One region of the Serratia sp. 2723 genome, then DNA from elsewhere that is predicted to be linked to it. Evidence: riboswitches for the same ligand, from Rfam matches in the RefSeq annotation. Region 1 holds a riboswitch; the other holds the start of a gene.
The links. A riboswitch is a leader RNA that binds a small molecule or an ion and turns the genes downstream of it on or off. The one in region 1 is predicted to bind cobalamin.
Positions count from the first base shown of each region.

Region 2: linked by a shared signal. The riboswitch ahead of btuB (TonB-dependent vitamin B12 receptor BtuB) and the one ahead of ABIE29_RS17765 (cobyrinate a,c-diamide synthase) in region 1 are both predicted to bind cobalamin.

Region 1 is NZ_JBNDIN010000012.1:97,229-111,632, reverse strand. Features, by position in the region: gene ABIE29_RS17805 (hypothetical protein) at 1-218, shown strand, start outside; gene ABIE29_RS17800 (hypothetical protein) at 761-1,090, shown strand; gene ABIE29_RS17795 (NADAR family protein) at 1,077-1,409, shown strand; gene ABIE29_RS17790 (HupE/UreJ family protein) at 2,265-2,492, shown strand; gene ABIE29_RS17785 (hypothetical protein) at 2,683-3,432, shown strand; gene ABIE29_RS17780 (hypothetical protein) at 3,456-4,715, shown strand; gene ABIE29_RS17775 (hypothetical protein) at 4,715-6,040, shown strand; gene cobD (threonine-phosphate decarboxylase CobD) at 6,115-7,188, opposite strand; cobalamin riboswitch at 7,490-7,682, shown strand; gene ABIE29_RS17765 (cobyrinate a,c-diamide synthase) at 7,792-9,174, shown strand; gene cbiB (adenosylcobinamide-phosphate synthase CbiB) at 9,171-10,127, shown strand; gene ABIE29_RS17755 (cobalt-precorrin-8 methylmutase) at 10,139-10,771, shown strand; gene cbiD (cobalt-precorrin-5B (C(1))-methyltransferase CbiD) at 10,768-11,907, shown strand; gene ABIE29_RS17745 (cobalt-precorrin-7 (C(5))-methyltransferase) at 11,904-12,509, shown strand; gene ABIE29_RS17740 (decarboxylating cobalt-precorrin-6B (C(15))-methyltransferase) at 12,499-13,068, shown strand; gene ABIE29_RS17735 (cobalt-precorrin-4 methyltransferase) at 13,061-13,840, shown strand; gene cbiG (cobalt-precorrin 5A hydrolase) at 13,821-14,404, shown strand, end outside.
Region 2 is NZ_JBNDIN010000011.1:169,176-178,532, reverse strand. Features, by position in the region: gene murI (glutamate racemase) at 1-509, opposite strand, end outside; gene btuB (TonB-dependent vitamin B12 receptor BtuB) at 454-2,334, opposite strand; cobalamin riboswitch at 2,409-2,621, opposite strand; gene trmA (tRNA (uridine(54)-C5)-methyltransferase TrmA) at 2,745-3,845, shown strand; gene ABIE29_RS17200 (YijD family membrane protein) at 3,968-4,330, opposite strand; gene fabR (HTH-type transcriptional repressor FabR) at 4,344-4,976, opposite strand; gene sthA (Si-specific NAD(P)(+) transhydrogenase) at 5,192-6,589, shown strand; gene oxyR (DNA-binding transcriptional regulator OxyR) at 6,572-7,489, opposite strand; gene ABIE29_RS17180 (glutathione peroxidase) at 7,643-8,374, shown strand; gene ABIE29_RS17175 (dihydrolipoyl dehydrogenase) at 8,506-9,357, shown strand, end outside.

The sequences.
Region 1 (14,404 bases):
GTCGCTATTTAGAGTGTTATTCTGTAACTGATGATGATGAATACTTCGGATATCATTATATTTATAATGAGAACAACGTATCAGAGATCATATCTGTAGCAAGTAATGGCTTAAAACCATATGTTACGCTTTATCTAGAGTATATGGATGATGGTAATTTAAGGCGAATATATTTTAAAAGTGACATGAAATTAGTTGATGTTTATAGTAGTAACTAAAAATGTAATAAATGATATTTTAATTGTTTATTCTGGGAGTTTCTATCTGAAACTCCCATTTTTTATGAACGCATCTCTGTTAAACTTTAGTTGCCTTGCACAACGAGGTTACTAATCCATTAATTGTCTTAATTGAAGAAGATTTTTTCAATTTTACGAGATAATGTAGAAAAAGTTCCTTTTGTAACTCCAGAGCGCGAGCTGTACAGTGCGTCACGTTGATCGTCAGTAGTTACGTGGTAAGGCTGCTGTATGTCCGCGACGGTAAAGTTTGTTAATCGTACTCAGCCCACATCTTTATAGGGGCATTCCCCTGACTCAATTAATCTGTATCTACATTACCATTTGATTTACAATAACTTTGTGCAGATGAAATCATCAAGGTAGGGCGGTAGCATACGGACTACGATGCAAAGCATTTGGTTTTTACAGACGAAGTTGATGCTACTATTTACCGGTGGGTTGCTATCTGACGCCAGACCCGATAGGGCTGGCGGGGGGGGGGAAGGCCGTACTCATATGTTCATAATCCGTTGGGTTCTATGGATCCTTTGGGATTAGCGGCGGCTGATTATCCTTGGAATCAAAGTAACATTAGTTTCGGTGAATGGTTTGATTCTGCTACTGTTCAAGATGTCAAAGATGCAATGGCTAATAAAGCCACAAAGACTGGTGTAACTGATGCGTTACGTAATGGCGGTGGAGCTCATGAATGGTTCCCTGTTTCGATGGCTGAAAAAACCAAGTCATTAGGATTTGCTAATAATGAACTTATTGAACTATCGACGCCGCGCTCGAGTGTTTGGTTCCAAAATGTGCCAGATCCTAGAAATATAGGTGCTTATTTAGAAGAGCCGCATTCTGAACGCTAAATCGCCAGCAGAAGCGAAGAGGTTCGGCAGGGAGGTCGCTGGCTTTAATCAGCAAATGTGGGAAGCACACTGTTTTGAATTGGTGTGCGAAGGCAACCTCCACAAGTTTAGCCAGCACCCACAGCTGGGCGCATTTCTTGTCGACACTCGCGCACGTGTGCTGGTTGAGGCCAGCCCAGTCGACCGTGTCTGGGGCATCGGCTTGGCGCAGGACGACGAACGTGCAGCCAACCCTCTGAGGTGGAACGGAACAAACTTGCTCGGCTTCGCGCTGATGGTGGTAAGGGACACGCTTGGAGGTGCCACCGATGATAAATAGGATACTGTTTGTGAATGGCTGCGGTAGCTCACCGAAGCCGTTGATAGGGTTACTGGGTGGTATTCGCGTTATCAAGTCCTGGTAGCGGAATGGCGCTTTATTGATCGAGAAATGTACCATGGTCGGCAGCAATGCAGCTCGTTTATTGCCGTCGATCAGGCGGATACTGAAGACTTTCTTCTTTAACGCTTAAAGGATAAGTAGCTCTCGTATATAATGTCCGGAGAACATACCCTGGTTTTTTTTAATCTTTCTTCTCTTCCATAATGAATATGAACTCTAGATAAAACAAAGAGATATCTTATACTTTAATTGTTTTTAATACAGGTTACTTTAATCCCTAATGAATAAGGATTAGAGGAGGTCGGTGAATTAAATCCAACATCGGCACAATATTGTTTTGGTCTCGTGCAAAATAACCCCCCATTGCGCGCGTGACAGCCGTATCAGCAAAACCATTTATTGGTTAATCCACAAGGGATTGTATGATAACCAAACCCCCGTTAGCCTTCACAGGTGTACGCAAAACCCGGTAAAAGGCATCCTGCAACACCATTACCAAGCGCGCCCCCGTCGATGACCTTGCAATAAAGTTTTTAAACAAAAAAACAGTACGTTACATTTTTTCACCCCAACTTTTTCTATACCCATCACGTTTTACCGTGTCGTAAAGCTTATGCTGAGGCAGTGGGGGATTCATTGTTACAAAACCAGGCAGGGGTAATACATTATTATTTTTGTTGTTTGGTTGGCGATTTATTTAATGGTATTAGGATTTTTGTTTAAAAGATAATGAGAGTTATTGTTATTTAAATGCGTGCGCGAATAAGTCCAGCCAGGAAAATATGCAAGAAAATGATTATCGGCGCTTTTGCCATTTTCCACGGCCTGGCCCACGGCGCGGAGCTTTCTCATTCGGTGGCGGCGCTTTCCGGTATGGTGATTGCAACGGCGATGCTGCACGTGGCTGGGTTGGGTATCGGCTATCTGCTGGCGTCTTCGTCCACGCATAGCGGCTGGGCGCGGGTGATTGGCGGTGGTTCATCGCTGCTGGGGATCGGCCTGCTCAGCGGTGTGATCTAAGTTTATCAATTTACTCACCACGGTTTGCTGGCAGTGTCTTTGCGATAGCTGCCAGCTATTATCTTAAAAAATAACGAGCTGCTGGATTTGCGCCTGTTTTATAGTTAGATTCCCTGCTAACTAAGTGCGCTTGATACCGCACTACTTTTAAACAACATGAATTAATTCAAAAGTTACAGGGAATGTTGCTATGAACAGGGTTAGTGGTTTACTGGCGTTATGCCTGGTTTCTTTTTCTTCTCTGGCCGATTGTCAGTCCCTCCTTACCGATTTGGCTAAACCCTTCGCCGCCAAAGTGACCATGAATACCGAGCTGTCCACCTGCAAGGTGTGGCCCTATGCCCCGGATAAAACCATTGCGGTGCTGATGCTGGAGCCCAAGGAGGAGGCCCAACCCGATTTTACCGACTATGACGTCGCCGTTTTGGTGGTCGATAGCCAGTCCGGCAAGGTGTTGGCCAGCAAATATCATCCCAGGGCGATTATGGATGACGCTATCTATACCAGCAGCGTGACCATCGACACTGCGCGCTACCAATTGTCTCCGGCGATACGCGCCTTCGGGGTGCGTTTTATCCACCGCGGCTCCTCCTCGGTCAATCCCATCAGCATCGAACGGCTTAACCTCTATACCCTGCAAGATCAGCAAGTCACTTTGGTGCTTAATAATCTGACCATGAATGAATATAGCGGTGAGTGGGATGGCCAGTGTGCCGGGGATTTCGCCGCAACCAATCGCGCATTGGCGCTTGGCAAGAGCGCACATAACGGCTTCCAGGATCTGCAGCTACAGACCATAGCGACGCACAAGGGGGCGAGCAGAAAAGGGGAGGATTGCGTGGAAAGCAACAAAGTCGTTGCCAAGACCCGCGTCGAGCTCAAGTTCGATGGTAAAGCCTATCCCGTAGAGCAGGATAAGTTGCTCGAACATCGTTTTTAATCCGCGCCCGGACATTACCAATCATGAAAAAAATCGGCTTCTACGACCTGCCCTTCATCCGCCACGATCTTAACGCGCCCACAGAAGGTAAGCTGCGGCGCATTTTAGCCGGTGACAAGGTGTTCTATACCTACAGCAGACAGTTTGTCGATGCCAAGGTGTTATACCGTTTGGTATCGGGGGATCGTGTGTATATCGGTGCTCATCAGTTGGACGATGGCAGCTACTGGCTGCATTGGCTGGTTTCGCCTGAAAAGGGGGAGCTGCAACCGAAGCTGGCCGACATTAACAAATCGGCTGCGCTGATGAGGTTGGTAGGCGCAATCATATTAATAGTGCTCTCAGCGGTGGTTTATTTTCAGTTGCCAAATATTTGGGTGATGCTGCTGCTGCTTTGTCTTTTCCTCTTTGGCTGCTGGTGGTTTAAGGCTTCGTTACATACGCTGAAGGTGGGAACCAGCAGTCATACGCGCAGGCTGTTAAAAGGGTTTGAGAGCGTGAAACAAGGCGATACATCCCTATGCCGTAGCACCACTGTGTTATTAACCAAGCCGGGGAGCGGCGCGCTTTCGCTGCAAGCCCGCAATGAACAAGATAACGACCTCGATACACTGCAGCCGAATGATTTGCTGTTGGCCGATAAAGTCACCCTGACCAGCGTGAGAGGAGAAGCTGCCAATGTCAGCGCCCGCCGCAGTTCTAGTGGCAGTGGCAATAACCGCCGGGATTTTATTGACTACCAATTTAGCTGCAACGACGTGCCGTTCCAGTTTCGCTGCAGAATTAACACGGTGATGGACGATCACAATCCGCTGTTCTATCGGCAACATCCCTTCTTCCTGGCAGCCGAAGATCCGCTGATGCTAGTGATCAATCAGCAAGATAATTCAGTGCTGGGCATGTGTAATGAACGGGATGGCAGTACCTATCTCAAACTTGGTGGGATAGCCGTTTCTTTTCATCAGCTTAAGCTGATGTATAAACTGATTTTCGGCTTCGGGTTGTTTATATTGGTGCTCATGTTATTTAGCATCCTGTATGCGTGGTGGGAGCAGGGAGGTGTGCCGGATAAGTGGGATTGGCTGGAAGCCGCAGACATGCTCTATCTCAGTGGTTTTGCAAGCATCATGATCTTTGGTGCGATTATGCTGCTGGTGGAGATCAGTATCTGGATAACGCGCAGGAACTCGCTCAGGGCGGCGCGTTTTGTCTTTGCCCGCCATCAGTTGATGCTGTTTAAAAAGCGCGACGTTGGCAAGCCCTATATTCAGGAAATCCCCTAATGCTCACCAATAGCCTAACACGCATTATCCTGCTGGCCTTGGGAGTCATTGTTTCCTGGGTGATGTTTTATATCAAAGGCTATGCTGGGTTTGCCCCCGGCTGGCAGTGGCAGCGAAACTATCAGGCAGAACGGCCTGCTATAGTCATGAGAGATCCGCGCCTGAGCAGTTTTCAGCAGGGAGTGCTGCTAACGGGTATCAGCGATGCGATCAAGACCAGGATCACGGAAACTGAGAGTGACCAGAATGCGCGGATCTATCACTACGATAATACGCTGCAGATCGATGTGCTGGCAGACATTGGCCCCCCCTTGTTAAACCTGCAGATATCCCCTGATACCACCATGTTCCGTTTGATGCTGGAGGAAAACGTTGGCCGTGGAGCAGCCCTGAACCGGAACTATGGCAGCGTCACGATCCCGGTTAGCCAACTCATCATCGAAGAGAATGGCAAGCTGCGCGTCAGCGCCCGTTTTTTGGGCTACGTGACAGAGCAACAGTGTGATGCCCAGGGGCATTGTCTGGTTGTGTTTGGCGCCAGTTCTTATAGCCAGGATGCCGTCTTTTATTCGGCCGATGGCGGGCGTAACTGGCGTTGGCTACCCCAGTGGCAAGAACCCGAACATTACAATACCTATCAACTTTTGGGGTTCTATGAGGCGCAGAGTGTGCTGCTGGTCCAGAAGGGCAAACTCTATCGGTCGGGCGATTTCGGCCAGCATTGGCAACAGGTATTCGATCTGTCCAAGCTATTAATCGAGCGCGGGATTGATCCTGCCTTCTATAAGGCCAACTGGTACTATAACGGTGGCGATCGGGTTATTGTCAATAATCAGCCAAAAGAGACCGGAGAAGGTAATGATTTGGTCGGTTCACTGCTGCTTGATTTCAATCTTAAATCTGCACGGGTCCAGTCCAGCCAGTGGGTAGCCGGTGATATCGTTGCGGCCGACATCACCCCGCAGGGGGATTTTGATTTTGTCTTGCGCCAGTTTCCACGGCAGCGTTATAGCCTGAACCGGTTGCTGGATGATGGCACGCTGCAACCGCTGTTGGAAACCGGCGGAAAGAGCTTAGGTAAGCTGTATGCGGGCAATAATCTGTTGATGATGGAGAAAGCGTTCAACGATCCGCGGCATATGACCGTTTCTACCGATGGTGGCCAGCACTGGTTCAGAATGAAAAAACTGCCTGATAGCTATTACTATAGCGTGCAGTTTGATCGCTGGCGTAACCGCCTGTTCCGCTTTTCAACCCAGGAATACTATTATCGAGAGTTGGGCAATAGCGATGGCCTGATGTATGAGATGGCCACGCTGCCGTGATCGCCAACAGAGCCGCCATGCAGCGGCTCTCAACGTACGCCGCCGTGGAGCAATTGCAGGCGGGGCATTTCGCCTCAGCCATCTGTCAGCACCTGTTGTAGCGCTGCGACCAGTTTACGGTTGGCCGCTTCGCTCTTGATCGCCACCCGATAATAGTCGGCAGAAAGGCCGGGGTAGTTGGCACAGTGGCGGATCAGGATGCAGTGCTGCAATAGCGCCTGTTGCAGATCGCAGCCAGGGCGCAGGCAGCGCAGGAAAATATAGTTCGCCGCTCCTGGCCAGATACGCAATTGTGGCAAGGCTGCCAGCGCGTCAAACAGCCACGCTCGCTGCTCTGCCAGCCATTGGTGAGTTTGCTGGATGTAGTCGCGATCGTCGAGGATCACTTCACCGGCCAGTGCTGCATAGGCATTGATGGTCCAGGGTTCGCGCAACTGCTTCATCTGTTGCAGAGCAGCGCGATCGCTGCTGACCAGATAGCCGAGCCGCAGCCCGGGAATGGCGAAGAACTTGGTCAACGAACGCAGGATATAGAGGCGGGAATACTCTGCCATTTGTGGGATCAGCCCGGGAGTATCCGGCAGAAAATCGATAAAGGCTTCATCAACGATCAACGCAATATTGTGCTGGCGACAACAGGCGAGAATGGCCTGCAACAGTGCGGGGTCTGGCATCAGCCCGGTGGGGTTGTTGGGGGTGGCCAGGAACAGACAGTCCGGCTGGCGCTCGGCCAGCACCTGCAATAACCGTTCATCGGGTTGAAAACCACCGGCTTCATCCAGCGGGAAGTCTGCGATGTGGCAGTCAATCCGCTGCAAAGCCCGGCGATATTCGGCAAACCCCGGTGTAAGGAGCAGCGCTGTGCGGGGGCGCAGCCGATTGACGATGGCGTAAATCAGCTCGGTGGCTCCGTTGCCAGCCATGATATTTTCTGGCAGGCAGTGATGAACCCGCGCCAATGCCGCATGCAGACGCCGGTATTCGACATCGGGATAGCATTCGGCGCTGGTCAGATGCTCGATAATCGCCGCCTTCAGGCTGGCGGGCATGCCCAATGGATTGATATTGGCGCTGAAATCAATGATCTCGGCCGGATCCAGGCCGGTTTGCAACGCCATTTCCAGTACGTTACCACCATGTTCACTCACGTTTACTATCCCCCATTTCAAGTCTGCGTGCAGAATAACATTGCCGAGGGATTGGCGGTTAATCGTCGTCATTGAAGTCTATGTGCAGTGTTGGATTTTTTACAGTGTCTTGCCATTGACCACGATGCCGTTTTTATCTCAAAAATATGAAGTGACGCAGGCGAACGGTGCAATAAAGACAACGCTAATTGTCTGAGATCAATGAACTCTCTGGAATGCCGCTATTTTTATGGCGGGCAATAAACTTGATCTTTTTTTATCAATTAACTGGCGTATATTCGGCATATTGTTAACAGCATTAAAACGATTATTGCCAACTGGATAACCTGCAACTTGACGAGACTCAGGTTGTGATTGGGAAGGGGGTGTAACTCCCCCGCAGCCCCCGCTGCTGTGATGCCGACGAGTTCACTGTGACCACTGATCTACGGATTGGGAAGGAGTGGATGAGGATGACGCTAAGCCAGAAGACCGGCCAGTTGGTTGGAACATTCAACTCCTTCGGTGGGAAGTGGGTTGTCATTGGATACGTGCGGCCACTGGCGCTGCACGGCCGTATCTTTTTGACGCCCAAAATCCCGACCGTCAGGCCGGGATTTTTTTATGCAATCAACGGGCAACAAGGCAGTACTTATCGCGGGTACCGGCAGCGGCTGTGGCAAGACCACGTTGACGCTGGGCCTGTTGCGTGCGTTACAACAGCGTGGCCTGCGCGTGCAACCCTTCAAGGTCGGCCCCGACTATCTGGATACCGGCTGGCATAGCGCAGTCAGCGGCGTGACCTCACGCAATCTGGATGCCTTTATGCTGCCTGCCGCTACGCTCAATGGTTTATACAACCAGCATATGCGCCACGCCGATGTGGCGGTGATCGAGGGCGTGATGGGGCTGTACGACGGTTACGGCATCGATCCGAACTATTGCAGCAGCGCGGCGATGGCCAAACAACTGGACTGCCCGGTGATCCTGCTGGTCGATGGCAAAGCCGTCTCGACCTCGGTGGCCGCGACCGTGCTCGGTTTTCGTCAGTTTGATCCCGCATTAAAACTGGCTGGCGTGATCGTCAACCGGGTCAACTCAGAAACGCATTACCAACTGATCCGTCAGGCCATCGAGCGCTATTGCGGGGTGCCGGTGTTGGGGCGCTTGCCGGTGCTGGAAGAGGTGGCTTTGCCATCCCGTCATCTGGGGTTGGTGCCCGCCCAGGAAAACCTGGCGGACGATCGGCGCTGGCAGCTGTTGGCACAGCAGGTTGAGGCGTTTATCGATATCGATCGCCTGTTGGCATTGAGCGCCTGTACGTCGCCACCGGCTGGTGAGCCACCGCGGCTACCCGATCCCGCGTTAGCGCAAGGACTGACCTTGGCGCTGGCGGAAGATGAAGCCTTCAATTTCTACTATCCGGATAACCTCGATCTGCTCGAGCAGGCGGGCGTGCGCATCCAACGTTTCAGCCCGCTGCACGATCGCCGTTTGCCCGATTGCCAGATGCTCTACCTGGGCGGCGGCTATCCCGAGGTGCATGCGGCCCGGTTGGCAGCCAACGTTAACATGCATAGCGCATTGCAGCGGGCCCACCGTCAGCAAATCCCGATGTATGCCGAGTGCGGTGGTCTGATGTACCTCGGCAACGGCTTGACCGACAGCGCCGGAGTACGCCACCGGATGAGCGGTATCCTGCCAGGGGAGAGCCATATGGGCAGCAGCCTGACCCGTTTCGGCTATTGCCAGTGGCAAGCGCGTAGCGACACCCTGTTGGCGGCCCGTGGCGAAATGCTGCTTGGCCATGAGTTTCACTATTCCGACTTTACCACTGCACTGACCCCGGTGTTTGACTGTGCCAAATGGCGCGACGGGGTAGCCGTTCAGCGTTGGCAAGGGGGATACCAGCTTGAACAGACTCAGGCCAGCTACCTGCACGTACATTTTGCCCAGCGGCCCAGCTTGCTCGATCGCTGGCTGATGGCCGCGAGGCGTGCGCTATGACGCTGCTGGCCTGGTTCGTTGCCTATCTGCTCGACAGCCTGCTCGGCGATCCGCCGCACTGGCCGCATCCGGTGCGCTGGATCGGCAACCTGATCGCCTTACTGCAACGGGCTATCCGCCGGGTATGCCATGGCGAGCAGGCTCTCAAGTTTGGTGGCGGAGCGCTATGGCTGGCCGTTGTCGGGCTGGTCTGGCTGGTCAGTTGGGGCTTTTTAACGCTGATGGGGTCTATCCATCCGTGGTTGGGCTGGCTGGCGGAAGTCTGGCTGATTTATACCTTGCTTGCCGGACGCTGCCTGGAACGGGCGGCGATGGAGGTTCACCAGGCGTTGCAAAGTGCCGATATCGCGCAGAGCCGCCGCAAGCTGTCGTGGATTGTCGGGCGCGACACCTCGCAGCTGGAAGAGCCGCAAATCACCCGGGCGGTGGTGGAAACGGTGGCGGAAAACAGCGTGGATGGCGTGATTGCGCCGCTGTTCTTCTTGCTGCTCGGTGGAGCACCGCTGGCGATGGCGTATAAAGCGGTCAACACCCTCGACTCGATGGTGGGCTATAAAACGCCGAAATACCGTGCTATCGGCTATGTCTCGGCGCGGATGGATGACCTCGCCAACTGGCTACCGGCCAGGCTCAGTTGGCTGCTGTTGAGCTGTGCGGCCCGCTTGAACGGTTTGGACTGTCGCCAGGCGCTGCGTATTGGCTGGCGCGATCGCTATCAGCATACCAGCCCCAACTGCGCCTGGTCGGAGGCCACGGTGGCCGGGGCGCTGGGAGTGCGGCTTGGCGGCCCCAATGACTATTTTGGTCAGCGGGTCGAAAAACCGTGGATCGGTGAGGCGTGCCGGGAGATCGCTCTGGCAGATATTCCCCGCAGCACGCGTCTGATGATGACGGCCTCGCTGTTGGCACTGCTACTGTTTGCAGCATTGCGCCTGCTGTGGCTTGGCGCTTGAAAGGGACAATCATGGACTACCTCAAACAACCACAACGTATTGAACAGCAAAGTTTCCAGATAATCAGTGAGATCATCGCCAACGAACGGCCAGACTACCGCTTTAGCGATGCCTGGCAGGAAGCGGTGATCAAACGGGTGATCCACACCACCGCCGATTTTGATTGGCTGGATATTCTCTGGTTTTCGCCACAGGTGATGCAGGCGCTGATCGATGGGCTACGCCGTGGCTGCACGCTGTATACCGACACCACGATGGCGCTATCCGGCATCAACAAAACCCTGCTGCAAAAGCTGGGATGCGAATGCCGCTGCTATATCAGCGATCCACGGGTGGTTGCGGCAGCCAAGGCTCAGGGGATCACGCGCTCAATGGCCGCCGTGGATATCGCGCTGGCGGAAAGCGGGGAAAAACTGTTTGTGTTTGGCAATGCGCCTACCGCGCTGTTCCGGTTGTTGGAACAGCAGGCCGAGCCGACGGCGGTCATCGGCGTGCCGGTGGGGTTTGTTGGGGCTGCGGAATCCAAGGCTGCGCTGAAAAACAGCGGTCTGCCCAGTATCGTTGCCTGTGGGCGTAAAGGCGGCAGTAACGTTGCCGCCGCTATTATCAATGCCACGCTGTATCACCTGTGGGAGGGGAGATGAATGAGGTAGGGCCGCAAGACAGCGTTTGGCACCACGGCAAGCGTTATCGCAAAGGCTATACCACCGGCTCTTGTGCCACGGCGGCAGCGAAGGTGGCTGCGCTGATGGTGTTGCGCCAGCAGATTATCCATCAGGTTTCGATCGTGACGCCTTCAGGCGTGACGCTCAATCTGAATGTGGAACAGCCGTTGATTGAAGGGCAGCAGGCTACGGCGGCGATCCGCAAAGACGGTGGTGACGACGTGGATGCCACGCACGGCATGTTGATCTATGCCCGCGTCAGCCTGACGCAAGATCATCAGCAGATCCTGCTACAGGGGGGTGAAGGCGTTGGTACCGTTACCCGTAAAGGGATTGGCCTGCCAGTAGGCAGCGCGGCCATTAACCGTACTCCGCGTCAAACCATCGAGGCCGCCGTACGGGAAGCGATCGGCCCACTGAGGGGGGCACTGGTCGAGATTTTTGCTCCGGAAGGTATCGAACGCGCCCGCAAAACCTACAACGGTCGCTTAGGGATCCTCGGGGGGATTTCGATTATCGGCACTACCGGGATTGTCACCCCGATGTCGGAAGAGAGCTGGAAACGTTCGCTGGCGCTCGAACTGGAGATGAAGCGGGCGGCAGGGCAAGACCGGGTGATCCTGGTGCCGGGCAACCACGGAGAACGCTTCGTACGCGAGCAGTTGGGCCTGGACGGGCAGCAGGTGGTAACCATGAGTAATTTTGTCGGCTACATGCTGCAGGAAACGGTGCGGCTGGGATTTCGCCAGGTGTTGCTGGTTGGCCACCCAGGAAAGCTGATCAAGGTTGCGGCAGGGATCTTTCACACCCACAGCCATATTGCCGATGGGCGAATGGAAACTCTGATCGCCCATCTGGCACTGATGGGGGCTCCCGTTGAGCTGCTGCGGCAGGTGGAGCAATGCAATACCACGGAGGCGGCGTTGGAACTGATTAGCGAACAGGGTTGGCAGGGGGTGTTCCCGCGTATTGCACAACGCATATGCCAGCGGGTGCAGGAGATGCTGCGCTTTAGCACCCATCCCCCCGGCTGCGACGCTATCCTGTTCTCGTTTGACCAACAGATCCTGGGTTGTAACCGGCCATTGCAGGAGATTGTGGAGGCGATGCGATGATCACCGTGGTGGGCGTCGGCCCCGGCGAGAGCCACTTCCTGACGTTAGAGGCGCAGGCGGTTATTGCCGCCGCCGAGGTGCTGGTGGCGGGCGCTCGTCATCTGGATACCTTCGCGACTTCACAGCATAAAACCCGGCGTCTGGATGCCGATCTGGCCGGACTGCTGGCCTGGCTACGTCAATCAATGGCGCAGCGGCACATCGTGGTGCTGGCCTCTGGCGATCCGCTGCTGTACGGCATCGGCAAGTGGCTGGCTGCGCATTTCTCCCCCGCCGAGCTGCGCATTATTCCCGGGATCAGCGCCATCCAGTATCTGTGCGCGCAAATCCCCTTGGACATGAACGATATCTATCTCACCAGCAGCCATGGCCGTACGCCGGATTTTGACTGGCTGTTGCAGCACGACAAGGTGGCGATGGTGACAGACGCCATCATCGGGCCGCGAGCTATCGCAGAGGCCATCTTGCAGCGCGGTTTGACGCGCCGCCTGATTATCGGTGAAAACCTCTCGCTGCCCACGGAACGCATTTATTGCCTGCAGCCCGAGGCGGTGGCGCAGCGCTATGACATCAACGCAGTGGTGATCCTCAATGAAAGATGACGTTTTTTTACGTGGCCTGCGGGTGCCAATGACCAAAGAAGCGGTACGGCTATTGGCGTTGGAACGGTTGGAGCTGGCCAACGCGCGGCACCTGATCGACATCGGCGCTGGCACCGGCAGTGTTGCCTTGGAGGCGGCGCTGCGTTTCCCGGCTTTGCAGGTCACCGCAATTGAACGTAACCCGGCGGCGTTGGAGCTGATTGCGGAAAACCGCCAGCGGCTGGGGTGTGAAAACGTCACCGTGGTGGCCGGAACGGCTCCTATGGCTCTGGAGGCCAAGGCCGATGCCGTGTTTATCGGTGGCAGCGGTGGGCAACTGACGGAGCTAATCGATTGGGCGTTGGCGCGCTTGCATCCCGGTGGCCGCCTGGTACTGACGTTTATCTTACTCAACAACCTCAGCGAGGCGCTGGCCTGCCTGCAAACACGCGGTGTGTCGGCGATAGCCGGGGAACAGATCCTGTACTCGGCCCTGACGCCGTTGGGCAGCGGCCACTACTTCAAACCCAACAATCCGACCTATCTCATTTCTTGCTACAAGGAAGGTAACGATGTCTGAACAACCCCAGTGGGACACGCAGAAAGTCTGGTTTGTCGGCGCGGGGCCGGGGGATCGTGAATTGATCACCCTGAAGGGTTACCGGCTGCTGCAACAGGCTCAGGTGGTGATCTACGCTGGCTCGCTGATTAATACCGAGCTGCTGGAGTATTGCCAACCCCAGGCCGAACTGCACGACAGCGCGGGGCTGACGCTGGAGCAAATTATCGCGCTGATGGTGGACGGCGTTCGCGCTGGCAAGCTGGTGGTCCGGCTGCAAACCGGCGACCTCTCGCTGTACGGCTCGATTCGTGAACAGGGCGAGGTGCTGGGGGAGCAGGGCATTGGTTTTGTTTCGGTGCCGGGCGTGAGCGCCTTCCTTGGCGCAGCTGCCCAATTGGGGGTGGAATATACCGTTCCCGAGGTGGCGCAAAGCCTGATCATCACCCGTATTGCAGGGCGTACGCCGATGCCGCCGCTGGAGCAGTTGGCCTCCTTTGCCGCCCACCAGACCTCGATGGCGATTTTCCTTTCCGTGCAGGAAATGGATCGGGTGGTGGAACAACTGCTCGCCGGTGGCTATCCCCCACAGACACCGGTTGCGGTGGTCTATAAGGCTACCTGGAAAGAAAGCCAAACGGTGCGTGGCACGCTGACGGATATTGCCCAGCAGGTACGCGATGCCGCCATCCGCAAAACGGCGCTGATCCTGGTAGGTGCTTTTCTGGGGGAGGAATACCACTATTCCCGCCTCTACGATGCAGGGTTCAGCCATGAATATCGCCAAGCCTGAATCCATCGCGGTTTTTTGCCTGACGCCGAACGGTGTGCGCTTGGCGCAACGTTTGCAGGCGCAACTGCCACTCAGCTGTTTTACCAGCGAGAAGCTGCTGGCCCCCGGCTTTATACCGTTTAACGGCAGCTTTGGTGCGACGCTGCGTGAAGCGTTCAGCCGCTATTCGGCGCTGGTAGTGATCGGTTCGACGGGCCTGACGGTGCGGGTGATCGCCCCGCTGATCCAGGACAAGCTGACCGATCCGGCGGTGGTGGTGATCGACGAACGTGGGCAGCATGCGATCAGCCTGCTGTCTGGTCACGTGGGCGGGGCGAATGCCCTGACGCTGAGGCTGGCGGGGCTGTTGGGGGCCGATCCGGTGATCACCACTGCCACCGATGTCAATCAGATGGCCGCGCTGGATACGCTGGCGGCGCAGTTAGACGCCGAGATGTCGGATTTTCGCCTGGCGGTGAAAACCGTTAATCAGCTGCTGGTGAGTGGGCAGCGGGTCGGACTATGGTGGGATGAACCTTTGCGCGATGAGCAGGCGCGTTGCGATACCCGGGGGTTTGTCGCGGC
Region 2 (9,357 bases), on a different contig from region 1:
ACCAGCTCAGAAGAGCCTAACAGCTCGATTTTGCAATCTGTCGCGAAACGCTCGATGAGTTCATGAGTATAAGTACGCTGAACCGTACCACGCGTAGCCAGCAAACCGACGATACCGTTGGCGGTCAGTTTGGCAGCAGGCTTGATCGCAGGCACCACCCCCACTACCGGGAAAGCAAAACGTTCACGCAGTGCGGGTAAGGAAACGGTACTGGCGGTATTACAGGCAATGATGACGATTGCCAGAGGATGGCGCTGCTGAACCGCACTGACAATTTCCAGCACGCGCTCCACGATAAACTCTTCGGATTTCTCGCCGTAGGGGAATGCCACGTTATCGAAGGCGTAGATATAGTGGAGATCCGGCAGCAGTTGCCGAACCTCCTGAAACACTGACAACCCGCCGACGCCGGAATCAAAAACCAGCGCCGTCGGGCGAGGAGCCGCAGTGGCGTTAGAAGGTATAGCTGCCAGTGAGGTAGTACTCTCTTCCTGGGGTAGCATAGCCATAAGCCGTCTCATAATCTTTATCAAACAGGTTGGCAATTCTACCACGAACTGTCAGCTGAGAGGTTATTGGATATGAGGCGCTCACGTCGACCGTGCTGTAACTCGGCAATACGCGCTGCTCAGGGTTATAAGTAGAAGAGATATTGTCGTAGCGCTTGCCGTAGTACTGATACGAGATATCCATGTCCAGGTTGAACATCGTCCAATCCAGCTGATATTTGGCCTGACGTTTCGAACGGCGCGCCAACACCTCATCGGTCTGGTCATTACGCGGATCGATATATTGCAGCGTCAAACGGTGGGTGAACATCCAGGTATCAAAGCTACCCGTCCATTCCACGCCTTTAATCGTTGCCTTGTCCACATTGTAATACTGCCCCTGATAGGTCACCGGGTCAGAATCATAGTTGATCAGGTTCTGGATTTTGTAATGGTAAGCAGACAGACGCCAATCCAACGGCCCGGTCAAACCTTCCAGACCTATTTCCCACTGTTTGGACTCTTCCGGCTTGAGGTTGCTGTTGGAATCAATACCAAAGCGTTTTGAGCCATATTGCTGGCCCAGTGATGGCGTCAGGAAACCCGTGCCATAAGACAAGGTGGCTCGATAGCCATCAACAAACTCCCAACCTGCCGCGGTCTGCCAAGTGCCGTGCCAGCCAAAGTCTTCGTCATTATCTTCACGCCCAGAGGCTTCCAGCGTCACGCGGCCAAACTGCTGCTGGCCACTCAGGTACAGGCCCGTGTTGTCTCTTTTATAAGTGTCGCCGACGACGCTATCGGAAGAGGTCAGGCGCTGTTGCTGGAAATCGGCACCGGCGGTGACGCTACCGTGCTCGAAAGCATAGGTATTGCCCCATTGCAGGTTACGCTGATCCATATCATCCAGCGTGGTGCTGATGCCATAACGGCCATTCTGGCTGCTGTAGTTGTACTGTTTCTGTTTCTGGTAGCTGCCAGTCAGTTGAGAAGAGAAGGCACCGGACAGGAAACGCAGCCCCATATCATAGGTATGGCTATACAGGCGGTCTTCATCATTACTGTATTTCGGGCTGAAAGGAACGCTGCCAACGTCATAGTCGGCGTTGTTGGTGTAGCCATAACCACGCACAAAGCCAGAGAAGTTCTGATTGAACTGCTGCTCTAACCCTCCCCAGAAGCTTTTATTGCGGAAACCATCGCGATCGCTGTCGACCGAATAAGGCGAGCCCGGCTGCACATTAAAGCCGTTGGTCATTTGATAGCTGCCCGCAACGGTAGCGATAGTATTGTCAAAACGCTGGCGCACGGCACCGTCATACTGCTGATAGCCATTTGAGCCGATACCCGCCTGAACTTTGCCGCCTTCTTTATCCGTCTGGGTAATGATGTTGATGACCCCGCCGATGGCACCAGAGCCATAAATGGCCGAGCGTGGCCCACGGACAAACTCTACACGCTGCACCAGCGCCAGCGGGACCTGGTTAAAGTTGACGCCATTAGTGATCCCCAGGCGGGACAATGGCACACCGTCGATCAACACTAATACGTGGCGAGCCTCGGTGCCGCGTACCGAGATGGATGACCCCTGCCCCATGCCGCCGTACTGAGAAATATCCACGCCCGGCAAACGGCGCATCACATCATTGAGGCTTTTGGCCTGCCAGCGATCGATATCTTCGCGGGTCACCACATCGGCAGGTGCCAATACGGAAGAGACCGGTTGTGGGAAGCGATTGGCGGTAACCACCAGGTCATCGCTGCTTTTAGCCGTGGTGTTATCTTGCGCCCATCCAGAAAATGCCGTCACGGAGGAGACCACCGCCAGCAGTGTATTTTTTATCATTGTCATTAAAAAAAGCATCCAAACTTCATTGGGGATGCCGCAGGGCCATGGCCGGTAGTTCGCGACGGCTATGGATATTGCGACGTACACCGGTAGGTTTTCGGGCTTGGGATTTACCGATTGCCTGTGGCAACCCGCACCGGGCGATGACTTCCCATCCTGCAGTGGACAGTGTCTGCGTCATTTAAACGCTATCGCCGTGACTTCCCCATACCGCTGCGCGTCAGCTCCAGATTTGCACTGGATTCCCTTTTCACTCGCTGCTTGAGACCGGACGGCAATGCTACAATCAATGAAAATGGATGTCTAGATTGCCAACAGTGTTTCAAATTAGTACCACAACAAAACTGGACTTCACGGGCTGATTCCCTACAATCCCCGCTGATCCAATTTGCCTGACGAGAGAAACCATGACGCCCGAGAACTTGCCCATTGAACGCTATGACGACCAACTGGCGGAGAAAACAGCCCGTCTGAAGAGCATGATGTCACCGTTCACGGCGCCCGAGCCGGAAGTGTTTCGCTCGCCAGTCAGCCACTACCGGATGCGTGCGGAATTCCGCATCTGGCATGATGAGGACGATATGTACCACATCATGTTCGATCAGCAGACCAAGCAGCGTATCCGTGTCGATAGCTTCCCGGCGGCCAGCGAGCTGATTAACCGCCTGATGAGCGCCCTGATGGTGGCCCTCAAGCCCAATCCGGCGCTACGCCACAAGCTGTTCCAGATCGATTATCTTTCCACGCAGAGCGGTAAAATCATTGCCTCGCTGCTGTATCACCGCAAGCTGGACGAACAATGGCAACAAGAGGCCACTGCGCTGCGTGACGCGTTACGCGCAGACGGCTTCGATGTGCAGCTGATTGGGCGCGCCTCGAAGATGAAAATCATGCTGGATCAGGATTACGTCGACGAAGTCCTGCCGGTCGCTGGCCGCGAAATGATTTATCGCCAGGTAGAAAACAGCTTCACCCAGCCTAACGCGGCGATGAACGTGCAAATGCTGGAATGGGCACTGGATGTGACCCAAGGTTCAAAAGGGGATCTGCTGGAGCTGTATTGCGGTAACGGCAACTTCTCGCTGGCCCTGGCCCGCAACTTCGAGCGGGTGTTAGCCACTGAAATTGCCAAACCTTCGGTGGCGGCGGCGCAGTACAACATCGCGGCCAATAATATCGACAACGTGCAGATTATCCGCATGGCGGCGGAGGATTTTACCCAGGCTATGAACGGCGCTCGCGAGTTCAACCGGTTAAAAGGGATCGATCTGAGCAGCTATAACTGTGAGACGATTTTCGTCGATCCACCGCGCAGCGGGCTGGATGAGGAAACGGTGAAGATGGTGCAGACCTACCCACGCATCCTTTACATCTCCTGCAACCCAGAGACCCTGTGCGCCAATCTTAACACCCTGCACAGCACGCATGATATAACCCGCCTGGCACTGTTCGATCAGTTCCCTTATACCCATCATATGGAATGTGGCGTACTGCTCGAACGCCGCTGATCTAGACGGGCGCAGCATGTGAACTGACCCCGCGAGTCAGTTGCGGAATATCCGCAGATAATAGGCAACGTCAAAAACAAAAAAGGCACTCCGCAGAGTGCCCTTTCCCGATGAAACCATTTTTAATGCTGGACGGTGGCAGTATTGCGTTTCCTTAACTGGAAACCAAGCCAGAACACCAGCACCACGCAAACAATCGAGGGCAGGAAGTTCGAGCCGATCTGCGGATATTCCGCACGCACGATCGCGCTATATCCCAGGATGCCCAACAGGAAGCAACCGGCCGCCAGTTTTGGCATGCCATCCGGCATTGGCTGGTTCAGGTAACGTTGATGCAGGCAATATACCGCCAACACCAAAGCAATCAACGGGAAGGCTGAAAACGACACCACCGAGCTGAACAGCGCGGCAAAGGAACCGTTTACGGACAGGCCGGCAATCAACGCCAGCAGTAAAGTACCATTCTCACGGCTTAGTTTTTCCATGACTTTCACCTTGTTATACGTGGGATACAGATGCTTTTTCTTGCTCGCGGCGATACCAGTAATAGGCTCCTTTGGAGATCATCCGCAATTGCAACACTAACCTTTCTTCCAACTGCCGCCGTTGTTCAATATCAATATCCAGCGCTTCCGCACCCGCACTGAACACAATTGTCACCATTGCTTCTGCCTGCGCTTCGATAAAGCTGCGCGGCATATGGTTTTCCAGCTCAAGATAATCTGCCAGTTCGGCGATAAAATGTTGGATTTCCCGTGCTACCGCCGCACGAAACGCAGCCGAGGTGCCGGAACGTTCACGCAGCAACAGCCGAAAGGCGTTGGGATTATTGCCGATAAACTCCATAAAGGTCGACACCGACGTGCGGATCACGCTGCCACCCTTGGCAATACGCTGGCGTGCCTGGCGCATCAGTTGGCGCAGCATCAGGCCGCTTTCGTCAACCATGGTGAGCCCCAGCTCATCCACATCGCGAAAATGGCGATAGAACGACGTGGGCGCGATGCCCGCCTCTCGTGAGACTTCACGCAGGCTCAGGCTAGCAAAGCTGCGCTCGGCACTCAGTTGGCTGAAAGCCGCCTCAATGAGGGAACGACGAGTGCGTTCTTTTTGTTGTGCTCTGACGCCCATTTGCATATCCGGATAACTTCCCTTCTTTCAGTCTAACGCCGCGGAACAGGCAATATAACAAATTTCTCGCAACAGCATTGATACAAACGCGCTTTGTCACAGTTCCAGGCCACACCGATTGTGCTTTGCCACAAAAAGGCTAATGGTAATTGGGCACGCAGCGCTATGATGTTAAGATACCGTTGTAAATTTGTATAAGAACAGGTCTCTCCTACATGCAACAACACTATCAATTTGATGCCATTATCATCGGCTCCGGCCCTGGTGGTGAAGGCGCAGCCATGGGTCTGGTGAAACAAGGTGCCCGCGTGGCTGTGATCGAACGGTACAATAACGTGGGCGGCGGCTGTACTCACTGGGGAACCATCCCCTCAAAAGCCCTCCGCCACGCCGTCAGCCGCATTATCGAATTCAACCAGAACCCGCTTTACAATAACTCCCGTACCCTTAGTGCCACCTTCCCTGACATTTTACGCCACGCCGACAGCGTGATTAACCAGCAAACGCGCATGCGCCAAGGGTTCTACGAGCGTAACCAATGCAAGCTGTTCGCCGGTAACGCCAAATTTATCGACGCCAACACCGTCAGCGTCAGCTATATGGATGGCACGCAGGATACCATCCGCGCCGACCATATCGTGATCGCCTGTGGTTCGCGCCCTTATCATCCGAACGGCGTTGATTTTAACCACTCGCGCATTTATGACAGCGACTCCATCCTGGAGCTGAACCACGAGCCACGCCACGTGATTATCTACGGTGCCGGGGTGATTGGCTGCGAATATGCCTCTATCTTCCGTGGTTTGAACGTGAAGGTGGACTTGATCAACACCCGCGATCGGCTGCTGGCGTTCCTCGATCAGGAAATGTCAGACTCTCTGTCTTATCACTTCTGGAATAACGGCGTGGTGATCCGCCACAATGAAGAGTTCGAGAAGATTGAGGGCACCGATGACGGCGTGATTGTGCACCTGAAATCCGGCAAGAAAGTGAAGGCCGATTGCCTGCTGTACGCCAATGGCCGTACTGGCAACACCGATGCGCTTGGCCTGGAAAACGTGGGTCTGGAATCAGACAGCCGTGGCCTGCTGAAGGTCAACAGCATGTATCAGACCGCCGTGGCCCACATTTATGCCGTGGGTGACGTGATCGGCTATCCGAGCCTGGCGTCTGCCGCTTATGACCAGGGCCGCATCGCCGCTCAGGCCATCTCCTCTGGGGAAGCCAGCGGGCATCTGATCGAAGACATTCCAACGGGCATTTACACCATTCCGGAAATCAGCTCCGTCGGCAAAACCGAGCAGGAACTGACGGCGATGAAAGTGCCCTATGAAGTGGGCCGCGCCCAGTTCAAACACCTGGCTCGGGCGCAGATTGCCGGCATGAACGTGGGTAGTCTGAAGATCCTGTTCCACCGCGATACCTTGCAGATCCTGGGGATCCACTGCTTTGGTGAGCGTGCGGCAGAGATCATTCACATCGGTCAGGCGATCATGGAACAGAAAGGGGAAGGCAATACCATCGAGTATTTCGTCAATACCACCTTCAACTATCCGACCATGGCAGAAGCCTACCGTGTGGCAGCGCTAAACGGCTTAAACCGCCTGTTTTAAGTTCGCGTCCAGGTAGTTCTGCATGTGTTCGCGAATAGCCTCGGCCAACTGCTCATAGCGGCTACGTAGCGGGGAGCCGGGGCGATATACCAGAGCAATGGTGCGTTTCGGTTCCGGTTTGTAGCACTCCAGATAGCAGACGCCGTCACGCTCGCGCTCACGCGGTACTGCCAAGGCGGGCAACAGCGTAATCCCACTGCCTGCGGCAACCATATTACGCAGCGTTTCCAGACTGGTCGCGCGGAAGTGGGTATCCTCATCCGCACCGGCCTGGAAGCAAAAGCCCAGCGCCTGATCGCGTAAACAGTGGCCATCTTCCAGCATCAGCAGTTTTTCGCCCGCCAAATCGGCCATCGCCACGCGGTCGCGCTGCGCCCACGGATGGTCGGAATAGACCGCCAATTGCATCGGCTCATCGAACAGGGGCACTTCGATAAAGGCTTCGGTCTCTTTCACCAGGGCAAGAATGGCGCAGTCCAACTTGCCGCTGTCCAGCTGTGCCAGCAGTTGATGGGTCTGTGCTTCGTGCAGATACATTTCCAACTTGGGAAAGGATTTATGCAGCGTCGGTATAATCTGTGGTAGCAGATATGGCCCCACGGTAGGGATCAGGCCGATATGCAACGGCCCGGACATCGCCTCCCCCTGCTGGCTGGCCATTTCCTTCAAGACTTTGACTTCACGTAGCACGGTGCGCGCCTGCTCCACCAGCAGTAAGCCCGCCTGCGTGAAAAGCACCTTACGGCTGGTCCTCTCAAGCAGCATTACGCCCAACTCGTCTTCCAGCTTGCGGATCTGCCCACTCAATGTAGGTTGGCTGACATGGCACGAGTCGGCAGCGCGCCGGAAATGGCGATGCTCGGCCAAGGCGACCAGATACTCTAAATCACGAATATTCATTGTTGTTTCCCTCCTGGCCATGATAGCTCATGGCGATAGATAAGATAGCAACGAGTGATTAGAACTATCAAGCCCCTCAGTGAATAATGTCCCCCAACGAAGCGCAACGGCGCCAACATAAAAAATTCATTTTCCTAATTAAGGGGTTAATTCATGTTTACCAGTCAAGAAGGCAAAAAAGTCCCTCAGGTTACCTTCCATACTCGCCAGGGCGACCAATGGATCGATGTCACCACGGATGACCTGTTCAAAGACAAAACCGTGATCCTGTTCTCCTTGCCGGGTGCGTTCACCCCAACCTGCTCATCCAGCCATTTGCCGCGCTATAACGAACTGTCCAGCGTGTTCAAGCAACACGGCGTTGACAGCATCCTGTGCGTCTCGGTGAATGACACCTTTGTGATGAACGCCTGGAAAGCGGACCAACACGCCGAAAATATTACCTTCGTGCCGGACGGCAACGGTGAATTCACCAAGGGCATGAACATGCTGGTTGAGAAAGCCGATCTGGGCTTTGGCCCACGTTCATGGCGCTACTCCATGCTGGTGCGTAACGGCGTAGTAGAAAAAATGTTCGTCGAGCCAAACAAGCCGGGCGACCCGTTTGAAGTCTCTGACGCCGACACCATGCTGAAATACCTGGCACCGGAATTCAAAGTGCAGGAATCGGTCTCCCTGTTCACCAAGCCGGGCTGCCCATTCTGCGCCAAAGCCAAACAAATGCTGCAAGAGCGCGGGATCCAATATGAAGAAATCGTCTTGGGCCAAGACGCGACCACGGTCAGCCTGCGCGCTGTCAGCGGCCGCGCTACCGTGCCACAGGTGTTTATCGGTGGTCGCCACATCGGTGGTAGCGACGACCTGGAAAACTTCCTGTCCGCTTGAATGATAAAAATAAACCCGATGAGTCTCAGGCGCAGTTCAACAATCTGTCGCCTGAAAAACCAACGGAATAGAAGTAATGTGACTTTTGGCGGGTGCTAACCCGCCCTTTTTTATTCCCTTCAGGAGCGGATATGAAACTGTTGAATGTCGACGTCGCCGTTATTGGCGGCGGCACAGCCGGTCTAGGCGCTTACCGCGCAGCAAAACTTTCTACCCCGAGCGTGGTGATGATTGAGGGCGGACCTTTTGGCACCACCTGTGCTCGTGTTGGCTGTATGCCTTCCAAATTGCTGATTGCTGCGGCAGAAGCGGTGCACCAGATCGAACGGGCTCCAGGGTTTGGCATCCATCCTGCGGGAAAAACCACCATCAATGGCCGTGAAGTGATGGATCGCGTCAAACGCGAGCGCGATCGCTTTGTCGGATTTGTGCTGGAAGGGGTCGATAGCATCCCGGCCGCAGATAAAATTCAGGGCTATGCCCGCTTCATTGACGACAACACCTTGCAGGTTGACGAGCATACGCGCATCGTCGCGCAGCGTATCGTGATCGCCACCGGTTCCCGCCCTAGCTGGCCTGCGCCGTGGAACGATCTGGGCGATCGCCTGATCGTCAATGACGATGTATTTAACTGGGATGATTTGCCGCAGTCCGTCGCGGTATTTGGCCCAGGAGTGATCGGACTGGAACTGGGCCAGGCACTCCATCGCCTTGGCGTTGCCACCAAAGTATTCGGCGTTGGCGGCGCGGTTGGCCCGTTGACCGACAGCATAGTGCGGGAATATGCCGCTAAAACGCTGGGCGAAGAGTTTTATCTCGACCCGGATGTCAAAGTGGACATCATGCAGCGCGAAGGCGACAAAGTGTTTATCCGCTACCAGGATCTGCACGGCCAAGCGCAGGAAATGATGGTGGATTACATGCTGGCTGCCACTGGCCGCCGCCCGAACGTCGACAAGCTGGGGTTGGAAAATACCACTCTG